2 regions of the Geodermatophilus sp. DSM 44513 genome follow, and region 1 is predicted to be linked to the other one. Evidence: predicted binding sites of a transcription regulator. Region 1 holds the regulator's gene; the other holds the start of a gene.
What was found. The regulator LexA, encoded in region 1, represses DNA repair genes until DNA is damaged. The targets are predictions, from matches to a motif close to TCGAACANNTGTTCGA.
Positions count from the first base shown of each region.

Region 2: dinB (DNA polymerase IV) is a predicted target of LexA. The motif match lies at 1,959-1,974, and genes of this name have one in related genera.

Region 1 is NZ_CP135963.1:3,158,383-3,162,791, reverse strand. Features, by position in the region: gene RTG05_RS15350 (ABC transporter permease) at 1-1,125, shown strand, start outside; gene RTG05_RS15345 (enoyl-CoA hydratase/isomerase family protein) at 1,122-1,910, shown strand; gene lexA (transcriptional repressor LexA) at 2,001-2,804, opposite strand; gene RTG05_RS15335 (LysM peptidoglycan-binding domain-containing protein) at 3,077-3,745, shown strand; gene RTG05_RS15330 (hypothetical protein) at 3,875-4,409, shown strand, end outside.
Region 2 is NZ_CP135963.1:1,785,164-1,789,572, reverse strand. Features, by position in the region: gene RTG05_RS08705 (SCO2097 family morphological protein) at 59-469, opposite strand; gene dinB (DNA polymerase IV) at 702-1,946, opposite strand; gene RTG05_RS08695 (BatC protein) at 2,162-2,431, shown strand; gene RTG05_RS08690 (cupin domain-containing protein) at 2,680-3,756, shown strand; gene RTG05_RS08685 (ferredoxin family protein) at 3,776-4,409, shown strand, end outside.

The DNA of each region.
Region 1 (4,409 bases):
GCCGGCTCCATCCTGGTGTTCGTCAGCGCGGCGGTCATCTTCGGTCCGGTGGCCATCCTGGGTGCGCCCGTGGGGTTCCAGACGATCCCCACGGTGCTGTTGAGCCTGATGCAGTTCCCGCCCCGCATCGAGGCGGCCGCGGTCATCTCCGTGCCGATCTTGGTGATCATCGCGGGCCTGCTCGTGCTGCAGCGCTGGCTGACCGGCGGCAAGCGGTTCACCGTCATCGGCGGCAAGCCCGGCCAGCAGGACGTCACCCGTCTCGGTGCTGGCGGTCGGGCGCTCGGGCTGACCTTCTGCTCGGCCGTCGTGCTGCTGAGCATCGTCCTGCCGTTCGGCGTGCTCCTGGTGACGTCCTTCCGCGAGGCCCTCGGGCGGCCGCTCGGCTGGGACAACTTCACCCTCACCGGGAACTACGAGCAAGTGTTCGGCCGCCCCCTGATCACGGCTGCCATGGGGAACAGCTTCGTGCTCGCGGTGGGCGGGACCGTGCTGGCGCTCGCCGTGGCGCTCCTGGCCGCATGGCTGGCGCACCGGACGCGGGCGCACAGCAACGCCCTGATCGCCCCGGTGATGGCGGCACCGCTGGCCTTCCCCGGTGCCGTGCTCGGAATCGGCTTGATCATCGCCTACGCCGGCACGCCGTTCGGGCTCGGCGGCACGCTCACCATCCTGCTCATCGCCTACGCCGGCAGCGCCCTGCCCTTGTCCTACGCCTACGTGCACGCCGGCATGGGCCAGATCGGCGCAGAGGTCGAGGAGGCGTCGCGGAGCCTCGGTGCGTCGTGGGTGCGCACCTGGCGCCGGATCACGGTGCCCCTGCTCCGACCGTCCCTGCTGGCGGCGGGGCTGCTCAACTTCGTCCTGCTGTTCCGCGAGCTGGAGATGTCGGTGTTCCTCTACACCGGTGCCAACCCGACGGTCGCGACCGTCCTCTACAACCTCGCCAGCGAGTCGCTCTACCAGCGCGTCGGTGCGCTCTCGGTTGTGATCCTGCTGATCAACATCGTGGTCACCGTGATCGCGATGCGGCTGCTGGACAGCAGACCCGGCGAGTCGCCGTCCCGGCGTCGCCGCCGTTCCCCGTCCGTCGCCCTCAACACACCCCCGGAGGAAGCCGCATGACCGCCACCGTCCCGGATCTCGGCAGTGGAGTGCACCTGCGGTACGAGACCCCGCACATCGCCGTACTGACGCTCGACAGCGAGCCGGCCAACACCTTCAGCTGGGAGAGCCGGCGGTCGTTCATGCGGGCGCTGGACATCCTGGACGCCGACGAGGACGTCCGCTGCCTGGTCATCACCGGGAAGGGCCGGGCGTTCACGGCCGGTGCTCAGCTGCGCGAGGACCAGTCGATGACCGACGAGCAGCTCACCGACTACCTGGCCGAGTTCGGCAGGGTGCTCAACGGCGTCCAGGACTTCCGTGCGCCGGTCATCGCAGCGATCAACGGCGCCACGGTGGGTGGAGGCCTGGAGTTCGCTCTCTGCAGTGACATCCGGATCGCCTCGACCGAGGCCTTCTTCGTCGCCGCCGGGGTCAACGTCGGGCTCATCGTGAGCTTCTGGCGGCTGCCACGAGTGGTGGGCCTCGGCGCGGCCAAGGAGATCCTGCTGACCGGGGCGCGCTACACCGCAGAGCAGGCACTCAACTGGGGACTGGTCACCGAAGTGCACGAACCGGCGGACCTGATGCCGGCCGCGCTGGCCAAGGCCCAGCGGATCGCGACGCGGGCCCCGTTGTCGGTCGAGGTGACGAAATCCGCGGTGACGCAGGCCATCGAGATGGACTTCGCGGAGGGGCAGGCGCTGCAGACCCAACGCTTCCTGGAGATGTTCCGCACCGACGACCACCAGGAGGCGCTACGGGCCTTCTTCGAGAAGCGGGACGGCGACTATAGGCGCCGATGACCCGGCCGCCACACGAGGCGGCCGCCGACCCTCCGGGCTTCGGTGGCCGCCTCGTGCCGGTCCCGCGACACGTCGGCAGACCGGCACGGGTCAGACCCGGCGCAGCACCGTGACCACGCGGCCCAGGACGGTGGCGTCGTCGCCGGGGATGGGCTCGTACGCCGGGTTGTGCGGCAGCAGCCACACGTGCCCGTCGCGCCGCTTGTACGTCTTCACCGTCGCCTCGCCGTCGATCATGGCGGCGACGATCTCGCCGTTCTCCGCCGTCGGCTGCTGGCGCACGACCACCCAGTCGCCGTCGCAGATGGCCGCCTCGACCATCGAGTCACCGCTGACCCGGAGCATGAACAGGGTGCCCTCGCCGACCAGCTCGCGGGGCAGCGGGAAGACGTCCTCGACGGCCTGCTCCGCGAGCACCGGGCCACCGGCGGCGATCCGGCCGACCAGCGGGACGTAGGTCGGGGTGGGGGCCTCGTCGGCGCCGCCGGCCGTCGCGGCGGTCGGTGCCGGCGCGCCGGGGACCTCGCCGGGCAGCCGGACGTCCAGCGCCCGCGGCCGGTTGGGGTCGCGGCGCAGCCAGCCCTTCTTCTGCAGCACGCTCAGCTGGTGGGCCACCGAGGAGGCCGACGAGAGCCCGACGGCCTCGCCGATCTCGCGCACCGACGGCGGGTAGCCGCGTCGCTCGATCGAGTCGCGGATCACCTCGAGGACGCGCCGCTGCCGCTGGGTGAGCCCGTCGCCGGCCTCGCCGCGGTCGGGGAAGGTGCGCACCGACGCGGTCCCGGCCGTCCCGGGCGCACCGGCGGCCGCGCCGGTCCGGCTCTCCGACGCCCGCCGCGGCGGGCCGTCGCCTCCCCGGGCCCCACTGCCCGACGTCCCCCTGCTGCCCGCCACGTCTCCTCCTCGCCGGCCGTGCCGCCACGGCCCGTGTCCTGCGCCCGGTGTCCCGCGCCCGGTCGCCCTGCGCCCGCCCGGACCGGTGACCCGGGGGCCGGGGCGGACGGGTGTCGGACGGAACGGTAGCGCCTCGGGACCGGTACTCCCAAACACCTGTTCGAAGTGTGCGCGGCGTCGGGTCGACCCCGTCGGCGGGATGCGGTAGACATCGCACAGACGTTCGATCGAACACGCGTTCGACGCGCTGGGGTGTGAGGAGGAGGCTCGTGGTGGACGTGCGTCAGGCCGTGCTGGAGTTCGACGCGGCGGTGCAGGTGCCGTGGCGGCCGCTGCTGGGGTCGGGGGACGCGCGGTGCGCACCCGCCCGGGCGGTCGGGGCACCCGGACCGGCGCGGTCGCCGGCCGGGTCGGTCCTCCCGGGCAGCGGCCCGCGGGTCGCCGGGCACCTGCGGCCGGTCCCCGACCGGCCGGGTGTCCCGGGGCCCCGCGCCGCGGTCACGGCTCCCGCCCGCGGGGCCGGCCGGTCACCGGCCGTCGGCAGCGTCCCGCCGGGTCCGCACCGGGTCCGGCCGGGGGGACGGGCCGTGACGTCGGGGGTGGGGTCCGCGGGCGCCGTCCGCGGCGGGTGCGTCCCCTCCGGCGGGGCACGTCTGCGGCTGACCGGGCGCGGGCGGGCGCTGGTGCGCGCCCTGGTCCTGTCCGGCGCGGTCGCGTTCGGCGCCTGGGTCGCGCCGGTCGTCGGGGGTCACCCCGGTGGGGAGCTGCGGCTGGCCGGTGGGGACAGCGTCGTGGTGGGGGAGGGGGACACCGTGTGGTCGATCGCCGGGGAGCTCGCCGGCGGGACCGGGGACGTGCGTGCCGTGGTCGACGCGATCGAGGAGCTCAACGACCTCGAGGGCTCGGTCGTCGTCCCCGGCCAGGTCCTCGCGGTGCCCTGACCAGGGGCCGGAGGTGGTCGGGAGGGGCGGCTCGGTCGAGGAGCGACAAGACCGCCCGGCCAGGTTCGTCAACCCGTCGTGCCGAGTCGCTCACCCGCCGTCGCAGGTCGCGGACCTACCGTCGGGTCCGTGTCAGCCACCCCCGGGCGCCGGGCCGCCGTCTTCAGCTCCCCGTCGCAGAACGTCGAGGTCCTCGTCGAGGGCACCTGGTGGCCGGGGTCGCTGCTGGGCTGGCGGCACGACGGCAGCGGCGCGTGCGAGGTGTGGGTGCGGGTGGCCGTGGCCGGTGCCGACCGCGAGGTCTGGACCGACCTCGGCGAGGTCCGGCTGCCCGAGGCCGACCCCGCGCCGGTGCTCGTGCCCGACGCGCCGGCGGCGCTGTCCCTGGGGCTGGCCGAGGAGCTGCTGCCGGGCGCTTCGACCGCCCCGCGGGTGTCCCTGAGCGAGGCCGCCGCCCGGGAGCAGCGGGCGGCCGGCGTCCTCCCCGGGTCGGGTGCCACGGACCGGCGCCGCCACGGCGGCCAGGTGACCGCCCAGCTGCCCGCCGTGCACGACGCGGCGGCCGCGGCCGGCCGGCACCGGGCCGGGGCGGCGGCCGGCCGGCACCGGGCGGTCGACACCCGCCCGCAGCCGGAGGCGTCCCCCGCGGGGGAGGCCGCCGGGT
Region 2 (4,409 bases), 1.4 Mb from region 1:
GGACACGACGACGGCCGCCGTCCGGGGAGGGACGGCGGCCGTCGTGGGGTGCCGGGGGCTACTGGTCGTAGCGGCGGCGGAAGCGCTCCTCGAGCCGGCTCTTCAGCGGCTGGCGGCGGGCCTTGCTGCTGCCGCCGCGGCCACCGCGGCCGGCTGCCGAGCCGCCGGCGGGCACGCCGGGGCCGGCCTCGACCACACCGGTGCCGGAGCGGTAGTTCAGGACGGCGAGCGCCAGCCCGCCGAAGGCGACCAGGAAGCCCAGGACGCCCAGCGGCACGGACGGGATGACCGCACCGCCGATGAGCGCAGCCATCCCGACGACGAACAACAGGAAGCCGAGCTGCAGCTTGCGGCGCGCCTTGCTGCGGCGGTCACCGGTGCGGACAGACGAGGCGAACTTGGGATCGTCGTCGACGAGGGCGCGCTCGATCTGCTCCAGCAGTCGCTGCTCGTGCTCGGAGAGCGGCACGTCGACCTCCACGTGGGCCAAGACCAGTACCCGACGGCGTGTCCGCCGTCGGTGATACCGAGGATACGAGCCCTCCGCGGGGTGCGAAAGGCGAGCCGCGCACGGCTCGCCGTGATCACCCCAGCGGGTGGTCCCGTGTCTCGGCCAGGAGACGAACGGGGTGCTGCCGGAGTTCCCGCTCCCGGCGTGGGCCGACCGGCGTGGCGCGGCGTGCCACCGGCGACACGGGGCGTCACCGGGCGCCCCTCCCGTCGCGGTGCAGCCCGTCGCGGTGCAGCCCGTCGCGGTGCAGCCCGTCGCGGTGCAGCAGCGTCGCCGGGCGGACCGCGCCGGCACCGAAGCGGCGGGCGGCCCGGTCGGCGGCCAGCTCCGCCTCGCGGCGGCCGCGCTCGCGGGCGCCCAGCTGCAGCTGCCGCGGCGTCGACCCGGCCGGCACCAGGCGCTCGGCGCGCACCCCGACCAGCCGGATGCGCGCCCGTTCCAGGCCCAGGGCGTCGAAGAGCGCGCGGGCGGTGTCGTACAGCTCCTGCCCGACGTCGGTGGGGACGTCGAGGGTGCGGCTGCGGGTGATCGTGGCGAAGTCGGCGAACCGGACCTTGACGGTCACCGTGCGGGCCAGCCAGCCGCCCGAGCGCAGCCGGCCGGCCGTCCGCTCGGACAGCCGCAGCAGCTCCCGGTGGATCACGGCGGGGTCGTCGACGTCGGTGCCGAAGGTCTCCTCGTGCCCGGTGGACCGCTCCGGCTCGTCGGGCACCACCCGGCGCGGGTCGCGGCCCCAGGACAGCTCGTGCAGGTGTGCACCGGCCGCCGTCCCCACCGCCCGCTGCAGGGTGCGCACCGGCACGTGCGCCAGGTCGCCGACGGTGCGCAGGCCCAGCCGCAGCAGCACCTCCTCGGTCTTCGCGCCCACGCCCCACAGCGCCCCGACCGGCAGCGGGTGCAGGAACCCCATGACCTCGGCGGGGCGGACCACCCGCAGCCCGTCGGGCTTGGCGGCGGTGGAGGCCAGCTTGGCCAGCGACTTGGTGCCGGCCACCCCGACCGAGCAGGTGATGCCCTGCTCGTCGTGGACGCGGGCGCGCAGGTACTCCCCGATCTCCGCGGCGTCGCCCAGCCGCCGCCCGGCGCCGGCGACGTCGAGGAAGGCCTCGTCCAGGGACAGCGGCTCCACCAGCGGGGTGATCGAGCGGAACAGCGCCATGACCGAGCGGGACACCTCCGCGTAGAGCGCCATGTCCCCCGGCAGCACCGTCGCCGTCGGGCACAGCCGCAGCGCCCGTGACGTCGGCATCGCCGCGTGCACGCCGTACCGGCGGGCCTCGTAGGTGGCCGAGGTCACCACGCCGCGGTTGCCGGCCCCGCCGACGACGACCGGCGTCCCGGCCAGCTCCGGGCGGCGGCGCACCTCGACGCTGGCGAAGAACGCGTCCATGTCGACGTGCAGCACGGTGCAGCCCACGGCGCGCAGCGACGACACCGGCCCTCCTCCCCGAACACGTGTTCGACCCGACGGGAGGACGCTAGCGCCCTCGGCACCACCCCGGCACCCCGGCGCGGCGCCGTGACCGAGCCGTTGCCCACCGGCCGTCCCCGCTGGTCGAGGTGGGAGTGTGCGTGGAAGATGGATGAGGTACAGCAACGCCCGGCGGGCCGCCGGCCGGCGGCCCGGACCCCGCACCGAAGAGGAGACCCATGGCGCTCGACGACGACGACATGACCAGCACCGAGGGCCACGGCCCGGCCGACGGCGGCGCTGACGGCGGTGCCGACGGTGGCGCCGACGGCGGTGCCGACGGCGGCGCGGGTCACGGCCCGGCCGACGGCGGCGCGGTCGGCGGAGGGTCCGACGGCGGTGCCGACGGTGGTGCCGACGGCGGCGCGGGTCACGGCCCGGCCGACGGCGGCGCGGCCGGTGGCGGGTCCGACGGCGGTGCCGACGGCGGCGCGGACGGTTCCGCCTGACCGAGGACCACACCACCCAGGGCCGGCCGGGGGACTCCCGGCCGGCCCTGCGGCGGTGCACCGCACTGGAGCCGCGGGTCTTCGCCGAGGAGTACTGGGCCCGTCGGCCGCTGCTGACCCGCGCCCAGGACATCGGGAACGGGGCCCCCGGCGCCTCCTTCGCCGACCTGCTCGACCTCGCCGCGGTCGACGAGCTGCTGTCCCGCCGCGGGCTGCGGACGCCCTTCCTGCGGATCGCCAAGGACGGCGTGGTCGTCGACCCGAAGCGCTTCACCACCTCCGGGGGCGCCGGCGCGGAGGTCGCCGACCAGGTCTCCTCGGACTCGGTGGCCCGGCTGTTCGCCGAGGGCAGCACCGTCGTCCTGCAGGGCCTGCACCGGCTGTGGCCGCCGCTGATCGAGTTCGCCGACCAGCTGGCCGCGGACCTGGGCCACCCCACGCAGGTCAACGCCTACGTCACCCCGCCGTCCTCGCGCGGCTTCTCCCCGCACTACGACGTCCACGACGTGTTCGTGCTGCAGGTGGCCGGCGAGAAGCACTGGCGCATCCACTCCCCGGTGCTCGTCGACCCGCTGCGCACCCAGCCGTGGAGCGACCGGGCCGCCGCCGTGGCCGCCGCCGCCGAGCGCGAACCGGTCATCGACGCGGTGCTGCGACCCGGTGACGCCCTCTACCTGCCCCGCGGCTACCTGCACTCGGCCACCGCCCTGGGGGCCATCAGCGCCCACCTGACCGTCGGCATCCACTCGGTGACCCGCTGGTCGGCCGCGGAGTCCGCGCTGGACCTGGTGCGCGTGCTGGCCGCCGAGGACCCCGAGCTGCGCCGCTCCCTGCCGCTGGGCGTCGACCTCGCCGACCCCGCTGCCGTCGCCGACGACGTCGACACGGTGGTGGCCGCGCTGAAGGGCTGGCTGGACCGGGTCGACCCGACCGAGGTCGCCGACCGGCTGCGGGCCCGCACGTGGTCGCAGGTCCGCCCCGAGCCGGTCGCACCGCTGGCGCAGGCCAGCGCGGCAGCGGCGTTGTCGCCGGACACGGTGCTCCAGCTGCGCCGCCGGCTGCGCTGCCAGCTGCGCGAGCCCGCCGACGGCCGCGTCACGCTGCTCGCCGGGCGGCGCTCGCTGGAGCTGCCGGCCGAGACCCGGCCCGCGGTGGCCGCGCTGCTGGCCGCCGGCGAGCTCAAGGTCGCCGACCTGCCCGGCCTGGACGCCGCCGACCAGCTCACCCTGGCCCGGCGGCTGGTGACCGAGTCGATCGTCACGGTGCCCGGGGCGACCGCAGAGGACGATGGGGGGCGTGGACGCGCGCCCGGAACCGGATCGTGAGCCGGCCGGACCCCCGGGCGTGACGGCGCCGGCCGACTTCTGCCGGGTCCCCGCGGCCCCCGGGCTGCCCGAGGGCCGGCTCACCGAGGACCGGTGCTCGGTGCAGGCCCTCGTCCGCGGGGACGCCGGTGTCGCGACCGCCTCGCCGGCCCAGCGGTGGCTGCTGGTCGAGCAGCCCGGCCCGTGGGGCACCGACGCCCTCACCCAGTCCCGCTTCGACCCGGCGGTGGCGCCCCGGCTGGCACACCGCGCGCGGGCCGAGGGGGTGCGGGTGCTGCTGATCCGCCGTCCCGGCGACCGGCTGGCCGACTCGCAGCGGCGGTGGGCCTACGTCGACGGCCGGTCCGGCGTCGAGGGCGTGTGGTGGTCGGTGCGCGGCAGCGACGCCGACCTCGTCGACGCACCCTGGGACGGGTCGGTGGGCGAGCGCGCCGACGGGCCGGTCTACCTGGTCTGCGCGCACGGTGCGCACGACGCCTGCTGCGCGCTGCGCGGGCGGCCGCTGGCCCGGACCCTGCCGGCCGAGGACGTCTGGGAGTGCAGCCACCTGGGCGGGTGCCGCTTCGCCGGCAACGTGCTCGTGCTGCCGCACGGCTTCGCCTACGGCCAGCTGCCCGGCGACGGCGCCGAGCTGGTCGCCGCGCACGCCGCCG